2 regions of the Paenibacillus sp. GCM10012306 genome follow, and region 2 is predicted to be linked to the other one. Evidence: riboswitches for the same ligand, from Rfam matches in the RefSeq annotation. Region 2 holds a riboswitch; the other holds the start of a gene.
What was found. Region 2 has a riboswitch for preQ1 ahead of queF (preQ(1) synthase). Riboswitches for the same ligand answer to the same signal wherever they lie in the genome.
Positions count from the first base shown of each region.

Region 1 (5,907 bases), on a different contig from region 2:
ATAAAAGTGCTTCCGAGGTTACAGCTTGCGGCCGATAATCACCAGATCACGTTCAACGCCGTCCATTTCAGCTACCCCGGGCAGCAGTCCCCACTCGGTAAAGCCGAATTTCCGCAAAAGGCCCAGACTAGGCTCATTATGGCCAAACACGAAGCCGACGAGATTCTTCAGCCCAAGGGTTGGCGCCGTCTCCAGCGCCTTGGTCAGCAGAATGCTGCCTGCACCGGTCCCGCGATACTTCTCGCTTACATACACGCTGATCTCGGCAGTCCCATTGTAAGCCGGGCGTCCGTAGAACGACTGGAAGCTGAACCAGGCCGCGATCTCGTCGTTATTCCTCAGTACCCATAGCGGACGATGATGGCTGTTATGCTCATGGAACCACCGTTCCCGCTCCTCTACGCGTACAGGCTCCAGATCGGCGGTCACCATTCGTCCGGCAACCGTTGAGTTATAGATGTCCACAATTTCCGCCAAATCGGCGAGCTTGGCATCTTCAATGATGTAGTTCTGCCAATCCATATCTTCATTCCTCCACTAAAATAGAATGTCCGCCATGAATAACGCTTGGTTCTTACGATTACTGAAATCGGTCAGGACAAGCCGACCTGTTCTTCACTCCATTGCCAGAGCCGCTTGGCTTCTACTGAATCCGTCGCTCTCGGCGACAGCTCCTTAATCTTGCGCCGATAATAATACTCTCCCGTAACCTGATGCAATTCCGGGGCTGTGGCTAGGTAAAGAGCGGTGTCCGCACCTTGCTCCGGGGTCAGGAAGAAGTAAGACATCAGCTTCATCGCTGATCGGCCAAAGCCAGTCTCCCGGTTCACCCCAATGCTCGTACCCACCGCGCCAGGATGTACTGAGTTTACGGTAATCCGCGTTCCCTGTAAGCGCAATGCCAGTTCCCGGGTGAAGAGGATATTGGCGAGCTTGGAGCGGGCATAAGCCTTCGCCACATTGAAGCCCCGTGACAATGTCGGGTCCTTATAGTGCATCGATCCAATTTTGTAGGCGCCAGAAGCAACCACAATGATCCGCCCCTGCTCTGCCGCTTGAAGTTGCTCAAGCAGCAAGTTAGTCAGCAGAAAATGTCCCAGATGGTTGACGCCAAGATCCATCTCAAACCCGTCAGCTGTCAACTGGCGCTTGGTGCTAACTACACCGGCATTGTTGATCAGGACATCCAGTACGGAATAACGAGCGGCGAATTCCTGTGCGAAGCTGCGAATGCTGTCCAGCGAGGATAGATCCAGCAGCATCAATTCAATCTCTTCCGATCCACTCTGCTGTCTGGCGGCCACTAGCGCTTCCTCCCCGCGCTTTTGACTGCGGCAAGCCATAATGACCCTGGCACCCTTGCGGGCAAGCTCAACTGTTGTAGCCAATCCCATGCCGGCATTAGCACCGGTGATGATTACAACCTTACCTTTCATTCGGGTTCACTCCTCTTAGGCTGGATTCGGCAGAAGCGGCCGGTCCCCTGTTCTGGTTTTTTGCGAGCGATTGTCTTAATATAATGGTACATCATTTTGCGGATGGGAGAAAGCATACCTTCGCAAAACCGAGAGGGGAACCATGAATATGAGCAATGTATTGAAAAGCCTGGAGCAAGGGCTGACCAGTGAGGGACTGGACGCTCTGCTCGTTACCGATCCTAAGCATGTCTACTATCTGACCGGATTCGCCAGTAATCCGCATGAACGTTTTCTCGGACTGCTCCTGGTCCGCGGAGAAGAGCCGGTCCTGATCGTCCCGGCCCTTGATGCTGAAGCAGCCCATGCTGCCTCTTCCGTGAAGAATATCGCCACGCACAGTGACACTGATAATCCATATGAACTGCTGCGCTTGCGTCTGCAAGGCAAGAAGCTCGGGGCCGTTGGTATTGAGAAGGAGCATTTCACCGTTTCCCGATTTGAGCAGCTCGCAGGGGCCGTTTCGGCAGAGCGCTTCAGCGATATCGGCTATTTACTCCGGAGCATGCGCGCGAAGAAGACGCCAGAAGAGGTCGCTGCCATGAAACATGCCGCAGAGCTAGTGGAAGAAGTGCTGCGCCGTGGCCTGAAGCATGTCAAGGCCGGTGTCAGTGAAATTGAACTGGTAGCGGAGCTGGAGTATTTGATGAAGAAGCTTGGCGCTTCTGGCCCAGCCTTCGATACCCTGGTACTCTCGGGACCGAACACCGCTCTCCCACATGGCGAGCCAGGTAGCCGGATCATCGAGCCAGGAGATTTCCTAATGTTCGACCTAGGGCTGTATGCTGCGGGTTACGCCTCTGATATTACACGCACCTTTGCCGTGGAAGAGGCGGACAGCAAGCTGACCGGCATCTACAATGCCGTGCTTGCAGCTAATGAAGCGGGGATTGCCGCCGCTAAATCAGGAGCTACCTTTGGGTCAGTGGATCGCGCGGCCCGTGAAGTCATTGAAGCTGCCGGGTACGGGGAGTACTTCGTCCATCGTGTCGGCCATGGCCTCGGCATAGATGTCCATGAATATCCTTCACTGCACGGGCTCAATGAAGACATTATTGAAGTGGGCAATGTCTTTACGGTGGAGCCGGGCATTTATGTACCGGGCGTAGGCGGTGTGCGCATTGAAGATGATGTCTTCGTCAGTGAAGACGGTGCGCAGACACTGACCACCTTCCCTAAAGCTCTGACTGTACTTCATTTATAAAGAGGCATCGAATCACCTTTTGACAAGAAAACTCAGCATAATTATATAAAACAGCACGTCTCCAAATCAGGAGACGTGCTGTTTTATAATACATTAACTTGCTCTATAAGGACTCCTGGCTCTTCTAGGCGGTAGTCGCCTTCGTATCGGAAGCCTCCGGGAGTGGCATATTCGGTTTATCCTCCGCAAAAGTAAATGTGCGGGCAATATACAGTACCGGTGTCCCTGCTGCAGTGAGCAGGAATTTGATAATGTAGGTGGTCAGTAAGATCTCTGTCCATACCTTCAAGTCGTAAATCCCAGCAAAAGCAATCGTACAGAAGACCAATGTGTCCACAAAGGAACTCACCATCGTGCTACCATTGGTACGAATCCAGAGCTGGCGGGAGCTGCCATAATACTTTCGAATCCACGAATACAGCCGCACATCCAGGAACTGACTGACGAAGTAGGCTACCAGACTGCCCAGTGCAAGCCGTGGCATCATTCCGAAAATCGTCTCCAGCGAAGACTGGGCGATATCACTTTCCTGCGGCGTGAACGCCAGCGCCATCTGCATGATCACCGTCGTCGTAATCAGTGTGAAAAAGCCAAACCATACCGCTGTCCGCGCCTCCGCTCGCCCATACTTCTCGTTGAGCAGATCACTGGCCATGTACAATGTCACATACATGGTATTACCAAGCGTCATGACGATGCCCGGGGGCATGGAAATAGTCTTGGAGACCTGAATATTGGCAATGACGGTGGCAACACCCACCCAGGCGTACATCCCTTTTTTGCCGAACAGTCGGTAGCACAGCAGAAAAAACACAAAATTGACGAGGACAAAGAGAATCCCCCACCATAAATTAAACATCTTATAACTCCTCCTAGTTTTGTTTACGCGGGATGGTTACGAACCGCGGTTCCGAATTTTCGGAACAAAACATAAATACTCTACCATAACAGAAGCAAAGACACCAGAATATTTTGTTTTTTGCGTAAATCCTCTTTTTCCCATCCTCTTCTATTCAATTTTCGAAAGTTTCGACACTTTTTTATCTTTTTCAGAAAATAATACAGCGAAAATCGATTTTTTCACTATTCAACCGCAGGTTAATTATATAAAATAGTTATCAACAATGTGTGTTTATCCCACCAGAGCGATAGTATTAACCTGATATACGACCCTACTTACGGAGTTATCATAGCTATCCATACATAAAAAGGCATCAGGCTTGGGATAGAAAGGCATATCAGAGAAAAGGAGAGAATCCAATGTTTCGTTTCAAGCATTCGATTAGCCGAAAATTCACGCGCTTGTTGTTTGTCGCCATGTTGCTCGCGTCTCTTTTGTTAAGTACAAGCTTTTATTTCATATCGACTAATACGTTCGAGAGCTATGTACTGCCGCAGATCAACAAATTGCTGACCGGAGCTGTTCAGGATGTATACAAGAACATCAATTCTACCCACGCCCAGCGGGCGCTAGGCAAGAATGAGCAGTCAATTACCAATATCGAATACTATTTCAAGGACAAACGCAACCAACATGATGTAGAAACGATCTTTCTGGCGAGTCTGAACGACGGTCAAGCTACCGTACTTACCGCTGATCATGGCTCCAAAATGAAGGCAGGAGACAGCCTGCAAGTGACCCCAGCTATGGAACAGGCCTTCAAGGACCAAAAAACGACGCTCAGCGATATCTATAGCGACGATTACGGTGTACATAAAACAGCCTACATCGCTATTAAAGGCAGTCCGATGGTTATCGGCGTAAGCTCTGATGTAGCCTTTATCACAGAAAGAATGAACGGCATCCTCTGGACTAGTGCAGGAATCACCTTGCTCGTTCTCATCCTCGGCATCACCGGTGCCCTACTTATGAGCCGGCGGATCACACGCCCTATAACACAGCTCGCAGCGTACAGTAATAGGCTCGCGCAGGGTGATTTCACCCAGGAGTTGACTATAAAAGGTACCGATGAAGTAGGCCAACTCTCCGAAAGTTTCCGAACCATGACTGAACGCCTTAAAGAAATGTTCGGCCAGGTTCTGGAGACCTCCAGTACGGTTGTCGAAGACTCCAATGATCTCAAAGCGCGTGTGAAGGTCCTGAACGGGATGGCAGAGCAGTCCGCCCAGTCCGTGATCGAGATTGACAGAGGCAGTACATCCATAGCTCACAGCGCGAAGGACAACTCGCGGGCTATGGAAGAGATTAATTACAGTATCCAGCATATTGCCTCCGCCGCAGGAGAAGTTACTGAACAAATCAGCGAAGCCTCAGCCGAAGCGCTCGGCGGCAATGAAATTGCCCAGATGGCTGTTGAAAAAATGCGTCAGATTGAACGAGCTTCCGAACAGTCACTGAGCCAATTCCAGGTCATGAACGAGCGCTCCCTCCAGATCGGTGGAGTGGTGCAGGGCATCACAGAGATCACTAAGCAGATTCAGATGCTCTCTCTAAATGCGTCGATTGAAGCGGCACGGGCCGGAGAACATGGACGCGGCTTTGCCGTGGTAGCCGGAGAGGTACGCAAACTCTCAGAGCAATCCCGGACAGCTACCGACCAAATTCGTGAATTTCTACTTGGTTTGCAAGAGGATATGAATCGCTCTGTCACGGAGATGAACCACGTCAACTCGGAAGTAGCATCCGGGGTCGGCAAGGTTGCAGAAGCGGGAAATGCGTTCAATCACCTGTTGATACTTATTCAAAGCATCGACCACAGCATTCAGTCTGTGTCCGCAGCCACTCAGCAAATCTCGGCCGGAAGTGAGGAGGTCAGCGCCTCAGTGGAAGAAACAGCGCAGATTACTGCAAAATCACAGGCTAATGCCAATACACTCTCCCAAAACTCCGAGCGACAGGGTGCGGAACTGGAAGGCCATTCTCGTACAGTAGAGCATTTGCATGAGCAAGCCACGAAGCTGCAGCAAGCCGTGCGGCAGTTCAAGATCTAACATATTCCCAAGATGTGACCAGCCCCCGTCCTATAATGGACGGGGGCTCTCTTGTATATGTCTTTAGAAACGCTCGTTCTATTCCCCACTGAAGGCTCTTGAAATCCACAACGTTCCAACTGCTATGCTATAATAGCCCTGAAAGATTTTTTCCAGTATATGGACAAATCTGCTTTTGGAAGTTAAGCGTACCGGGTTCTCAAGCTGGGTGGCCGGCTGCTGCTTCAGGCACTTCTCAGTCCATACTGGCGATTCCAGTGAGCTACCCGGCTTTAG
Region 1 covers NZ_JBHRYW010000007.1:270,773-276,679, forward strand. The annotation lists gene ACFORK_RS17145 (GNAT family N-acetyltransferase) at 19-522, opposite strand; gene ACFORK_RS17150 (SDR family oxidoreductase) at 594-1,436, opposite strand; gene ACFORK_RS17155 (M24 family metallopeptidase) at 1,585-2,679, shown strand; gene ACFORK_RS17160 (queuosine precursor transporter) at 2,804-3,538, opposite strand; PreQ1 riboswitch class I at 3,546-3,591, opposite strand; gene ACFORK_RS17165 (methyl-accepting chemotaxis protein) at 3,940-5,631, shown strand.
Region 1: it holds a riboswitch for preQ1, as region 2 does, so the genes downstream of both, ACFORK_RS17160 (queuosine precursor transporter) here and queF (preQ(1) synthase) in region 2, are expected to answer to the same signal.

Region 2 (5,907 bases):
ACTATCAAAATTGCCGTCAGCCAGGACCATCAACTCTTCTACAATCGTTTCCGGTTCCAGCATGCGGAGCTTGTCTTTAGCAGACCCATCCCAGGTAAAAGCCGAGTCGCACCAGCTGCAGCGGTAATCACAGCCGTATGTGCGTACGAACATCGTTTTCACCCCGATGACCGCACCTTCGCCCTGAATGGTCGGACCAAAGATCTCGATGACCGGTAGCTTACTCACAGTCACACCCCCCATAGCGGCGGTAGGACGGCCCTTCTAGCGGAATATCTTCCGCCAATACTTCGGCCCATGACGTTGGCGTCTCCCAGAGCTTCACAGAATATAGCGGCAGCCCGGCTTTCTTCAACTCATAGGCCGCATAGGCTGACAAATTCTCGGCTGTCGTGCGGAATGAGAGATGTGCGACTTTGGAGCCAGAGCTGTACAGTGACTCAAGAACAGGTTCATTGCCTGTGGCGAGAAAAGCATGATCCAGACGATCAATCAGCACCTCCCGCACCCTTGCCTTGATCTCGCTAAAGTCAATAACGAAGCCTTCGTCAGAATGCCCCTCCTGCACTGAGGGAATGCCTTTCAGAACGACCTCCAGCTTGTAGGTATGGCCGTGAAGATTGCTGCACTTCCCCTTGTGGCCGACAAGCTGGTGGGCAGCGTCAAAAGTGAAGATTTTACATACAGAAACCTCGTTCAGCATGAGTCACCCTTCTTTCGCTCCCCTTCATACTGCGTCAGCCCACGACTGCGCAGCAAGCACGCGGGACAAGTCCCGCAGCCGCTTCCAATGATCCCGTTGTAACAGGTCAGCGTGCGCTCACGGATATAATCAAAGTGGCCCAGTTCGTCGGCCATTTTCCAGGTTTCTTTTTTATCCAGCCACATCAGCGGTGTATGAATTACGAATTCGTAGTCCATAGACAGATTTAGCGTCACATTCAGCGATTTCACGAACATATCACGGCAATCCGGATATCCGCTGAAATCAGTCTGGCAGACGCCTGTCACGATATGGTGGTACCCAAGCTGCTTAGCAAGAATTGCCGCAAAAGATAAGAATAACAGATTGCGTCCATCCACAAAGGTGCTGGGAAGCTCATTCTCCACTCCATCTTCAATAGCGATATCCTCCCGTGTCAATGCGTTGGGTGCCAGCTGATTTAACAGTCCTAAATCGAGAATATGTTGCTTCACTTTAAAATCGGCGGCGATTTGCTGTGCCACTTCAATTTCAGCGGCATGCCGCTGATTATAATTGAACGTGACTACCTGGACTTCATCATAGTGTTGAAGCGCCCAGATCAGACAAGTCGTGCTATCCTGGCCGCCGCTGAAGACAACCAATGCTTTGTTATTCATTTTCGAAATCTCCTTTTTTTACAAAATAGGGTTAGCGGTTATCCACTTTCTCCGGGTAGAGGTCATGATTCAGCAGGCGGTGCTCCGCCATAGCTTCATACTTCGTTCCCGGACGTCCCCAGTTGCAATAAGGATCAATCGAAATGCCTCCACGTGGGGTGAATTTTCCCCAGACTTCAATGTAACGTGGGTCCATCAGGCTGATGAGATCGTTCATGATGATATTGACGCAATCCTCATGGAAATCCCCATGATTGCGGAAACTGAACAAATACAGCTTCAGCGATTTGGATTCCACCATTTTTTGCTCCGGGATGTACGAAATGTACAGTGTCGCAAAATCCGGCTGGCCCGTAACTGGGCACAGACTGGTGAATTCCGGGCAATTGAACTTGACAAAGTAATCGCGTCCAGGGTGCTTGTTATCGAACGACTCCAGCACTTCTGGCGCATAGCCAAATTGGTATTGTGTTCCCTGATTGCCCAGCAGTGTAACTTCCTTCATTTCATCTTTCAATCTTCCTTCGGACATGACAAAAAATCCCTCTCTTTTCCTTCGGCCAACGCCGGAATTGGAAAGAAGAACGAGATTTCGAAAACCTGGCTCTACTAAGAATAAACGAGTGCCGACCAATGGACAGAGCAATCCCGTTTATACGCGGAACATCATTCGCTATAGCATCTGACGTCCCTTAAGGGTCTTAGTTTTTTATAGAGGGAGTTTGCGAACCTCTCCTGCGCACATGGCACAGACTTCTTCTTTAACAGATATACTGCGTCTTGAACTATACCATGGGGTATGCTGGATGACAAGTATAAAAAATATAATGATTAAATGGATTGATCATTAATGTGATAAACTATTTTGCCAGCGAAAAAATGACGGATTCATTCTTGGCGAACAGGGTAACTTATAGCCTATAGATCATCTTGTAAAGGATGGGATTAGGTTATGGAACAGCAGGTACAGCAGTTCTCGGATTGGCTGAATACACAGGTGAACAAGACAATTGTCATTGAGAAGCAGGAGCTTTCCGATACGGACACCATTCATTTCAAGCTGGAAGCCGTCGATTTTCGTGATGCGGATGATGTCATTGATGATTATCTGGACAGTGCACTGATTCTCAGGGGCTCGGGAAGCACCTTGAACAGAGATGGCGAATTGGTGCGCTTGCCCCAGGCCAACTTTGAAATTGCAGTCAGTGGGCTGCAGCTGAATCGCTCGGACGCGGAGATCGCAGAGGTGAAGACAGACCGTGCCCATTACACCCTGTCTAAAGAATGACACCTCGGGCTATATAACACCCTCATGTATTTTGTAACAAGAAAACAGCGCTTAATTCGATTAGGACGACAAAGAGGCTACGGATACTTGCCCGCAGCCTCTTATTCCATATTTCACTACTCTTCGCCGATAATCTCCACTTCGGTTTCCAGCTCTACACCAAATTTATCCTTCACGATTTCTCTGACATGCTGGATCAGACCGATATAGTTGCTGGCCGTGGCGTGATCAACATTTACGATAAAACCAGCGTGCTTACGGGACACCTCGGCACCTCCAATGCGAGTTCCCTGAAGCCCGCTTTCCTGGATCAACTGCCCGGCAAACCGTCCTGGAGGACGCTTGAAGACACTGCCACATGATGGATATTCCAGCGGCTGTTTCGATTCCCTAAGGAACGTCAGTTCATCCATAACCGACTTGATGGCTGTAGCTTCCCCCGGCTGAAGAGCAAACCGTGCCTCCAGAACAACGTATTCGCCGCTTGAGAAGATGCTCTTCCGGTATCCCCACTGCATTTGGTCACCCTGAAGCGTAATCAGTTCACCGGCCTTGTTCAAGACAACAGCGCTGTGTAGTACATCTTTGACCTCACCACCGTAGGCTCCTGCGTTCATATAAAGAGCGCCTCCTACTGTGCCAGGGATACCGCAAGCAAACTCTAGACCCGCCAATCCCTGATCCAACGCATAGCGCGATACATCAATAATTTTGGCACCGCATTCTGCATACAACAGTCCGTCACGCACTTCCATGCCTGTCAGGTCCGAGGTCTGCAGCACAATGCCGCGTATTCCCCCGTCGCGAATAATGACATTGGAGCCATTGCCAAGTACCGTGAGCGGAATATGCTGCTCATTCGCATATGTAACAATTTTCTGAATTTCCTCATAAGTAGCGGGAGCTGCCAGTATATCTGCTCTTCCCCCCATTTTGGTAAAGACCCGGTCCTTTAATTCTTCATTACTTTTAACGACGCCTGCTGTGACCAGCGCTTGCAGATCGTCCTGAACTTTACTGATATTCATATTGCATACCCCTTTGATGGAATAGAAATAAACCCGCTTGACGGGACATAAACATGTAACTATAATGATTACAGGTCAACCATTAAAAATTAATTTCATTATGGAAAGGAAGTTAACTCATGTCAACTTTAGTTATCGTAGCACACCCCAACCTTGAACAGTCCAAGATCAATAAATACTGGCAGGAATACCTCAAAGCGAATACAGATGTTACAGTGCACAATCTTTATGAAACGTACCCTTCGGAGACTATTGATGTGGAGCGTGAGCAGAAGCTGGTAGAACAGTATGACCGCATTGTGCTTCAATATCCCTTCTATTGGTACAGCACACCGCCGCTTTTAAAAAAATGGTTTGATTCCGTACTTACCTACGGCTGGGCTTATGGCGAGAACGGCAATAAGCTGCATGGCAAGGAATTGCAGATTGCATTGTCTACCGGCGGCAACAAGGAAGCTTATTCACCAACCGGGTATAACAAATTCAGTATTGAAGAGCTGCTTAGACCTATTGAAGCTACTTCCAATCTCATTGGCACGAAACTACAGCCTTACTTCGTTCTCGGTGGCGCAATGACCATTACAGATGAAGAAATTCAGGCTTCTGCAATCGAATATGCCAAACTAATCACTACTTAAGATATAAGGGTAGATGATCAGGCAACCACAACTTTAACAACGAACAGGCTCCCTTGTCAATGACGGGAGCCTGTTCTTCTATACATATATTCATATTATGGATGATTTTATGGCAATATGACCTTTTTCCGCCTCAAGGCTGCTATAATCCAACAGCTTTGTAGGCTGCAAGCTCATACGGAAGGCACAACGGCACGCCCGTGCGCGGATCAGGTACGATATCGGCCTCGATTCCGAATACTTCACGCAAGACCGGTGGGGTCATTACGTCAACGGGTGCTCCTTCGCTAATCACTGTACCGGACTTGATCGCCACCATATGCTGAGCGTAGCGGGAAGCATGGTTCAAATCGTGAACCACCATGATGATGGTACGGCCCTTCTCTTCATTCAGCTTTTGCAGCAATTGCAGCACTTCCAATTGATGCGCCATATCAAGGAACGTTGTCGGTTCATCCAGGAACAGGATATCTGTCTCTTGAGCCAATGCCATGGCAATCCAAGCCCGCTGACGTTGTCCCCCGGAGAGACGATCAATCGGGCGGTCATGGAAGTCCGCCATACCGGTCTCAGTGATCGCATTAGAGATAATCGCACGATCTTCCGGTGTCAATGTACCAAAGCCCTTCTGATGCGGATAACGTCCGTAGCTGACCAATTCCGCTACGGTAAGTCCGTCTGGTGCTGTTGGATTCTGTGGCAAAATCGCCAGCTGACGAGCTACTTCTTTGGTGGAGAGATTATGAATGGATTTGCCGTCCAGCATTACACTGCCGCTCTTCGGCTTCATGATCCGTGCCATCGTCTTTAGAATCGTCGACTTCCCGGAGCCGTTAGCCCCAACCAGCGCTGTTATTTTCCCTGTTGGAAGTGTCAAGTTCAATCCCTTGACGATAGTGGCTTCCGAGTACCCGATACTTAGCTGTTCTGTATTCAAACGTTCTGACATGATCTTCACTCCCTGTAGTTTTTCGGGGGATGCCCGTTATTATTGGATTTGCATAGTATATTAAGCTCTTGACTTGACTAATAAGTATAAATAATAAGGTGCGCCGATTACAGCCACTATATATTGGTATAATCTATAGAATTCGAATCCTGAGATGAAGCCGTTCAACGACTTGTCTCGTTAATGAGTAATAACAAGAATCATTCTCATTATCGCAAATATATGAAATATGTACAATATCCTAATGACGAAAAACTTCAGCAGATCCATCCAGATCAGCATCAGAGCTGCTAAACTCGCCATCGCCAGCTTTGTACTGCCAGCTTTATTTCTTTTTAATGCAAATATTCAAGATCCCCCTTGTATGCACTTCCCTCATATTCTAGAGTCATTCCCTCTTATCTTAACTCTTTTAAATGATATTGATTCTCATTATCCATGTCAACATAAATATTAAAAATTCTGCACGGTTAGCGCTCTTTGACACAAACAATACAAAATAAAAAAGAAGCCGCATCGCGACTTCTCTTATAGAGTACAACTACTTCCGAGCTATTTGTTCAAATGATAAGGTACTGTGGCGACCACAACATCCTTTTGGTTCATTAAGTAGGAACGAATCAGAAAACTGGTCTGATTGTG
Region 2 covers NZ_JBHRYW010000013.1:34,354-40,260, forward strand. The annotation lists gene queE (7-carboxy-7-deazaguanine synthase QueE) at 1-228, opposite strand, end outside; gene ACFORK_RS23495 (6-pyruvoyl trahydropterin synthase family protein) at 221-703, opposite strand; gene queC (7-cyano-7-deazaguanine synthase QueC) at 697-1,362, opposite strand; gene queF (preQ(1) synthase) at 1,394-1,894, opposite strand; PreQ1 riboswitch class I at 2,058-2,101, opposite strand; gene ymzB (protein YmzB) at 2,315-2,650, shown strand; gene murB (UDP-N-acetylmuramate dehydrogenase) at 2,767-3,678, opposite strand; gene ACFORK_RS23520 (NAD(P)H-dependent oxidoreductase) at 3,798-4,316, shown strand; gene ACFORK_RS23525 (ABC transporter ATP-binding protein) at 4,459-5,265, opposite strand; gene ACFORK_RS23530 (APC family permease) at 5,818-5,907, opposite strand, start outside.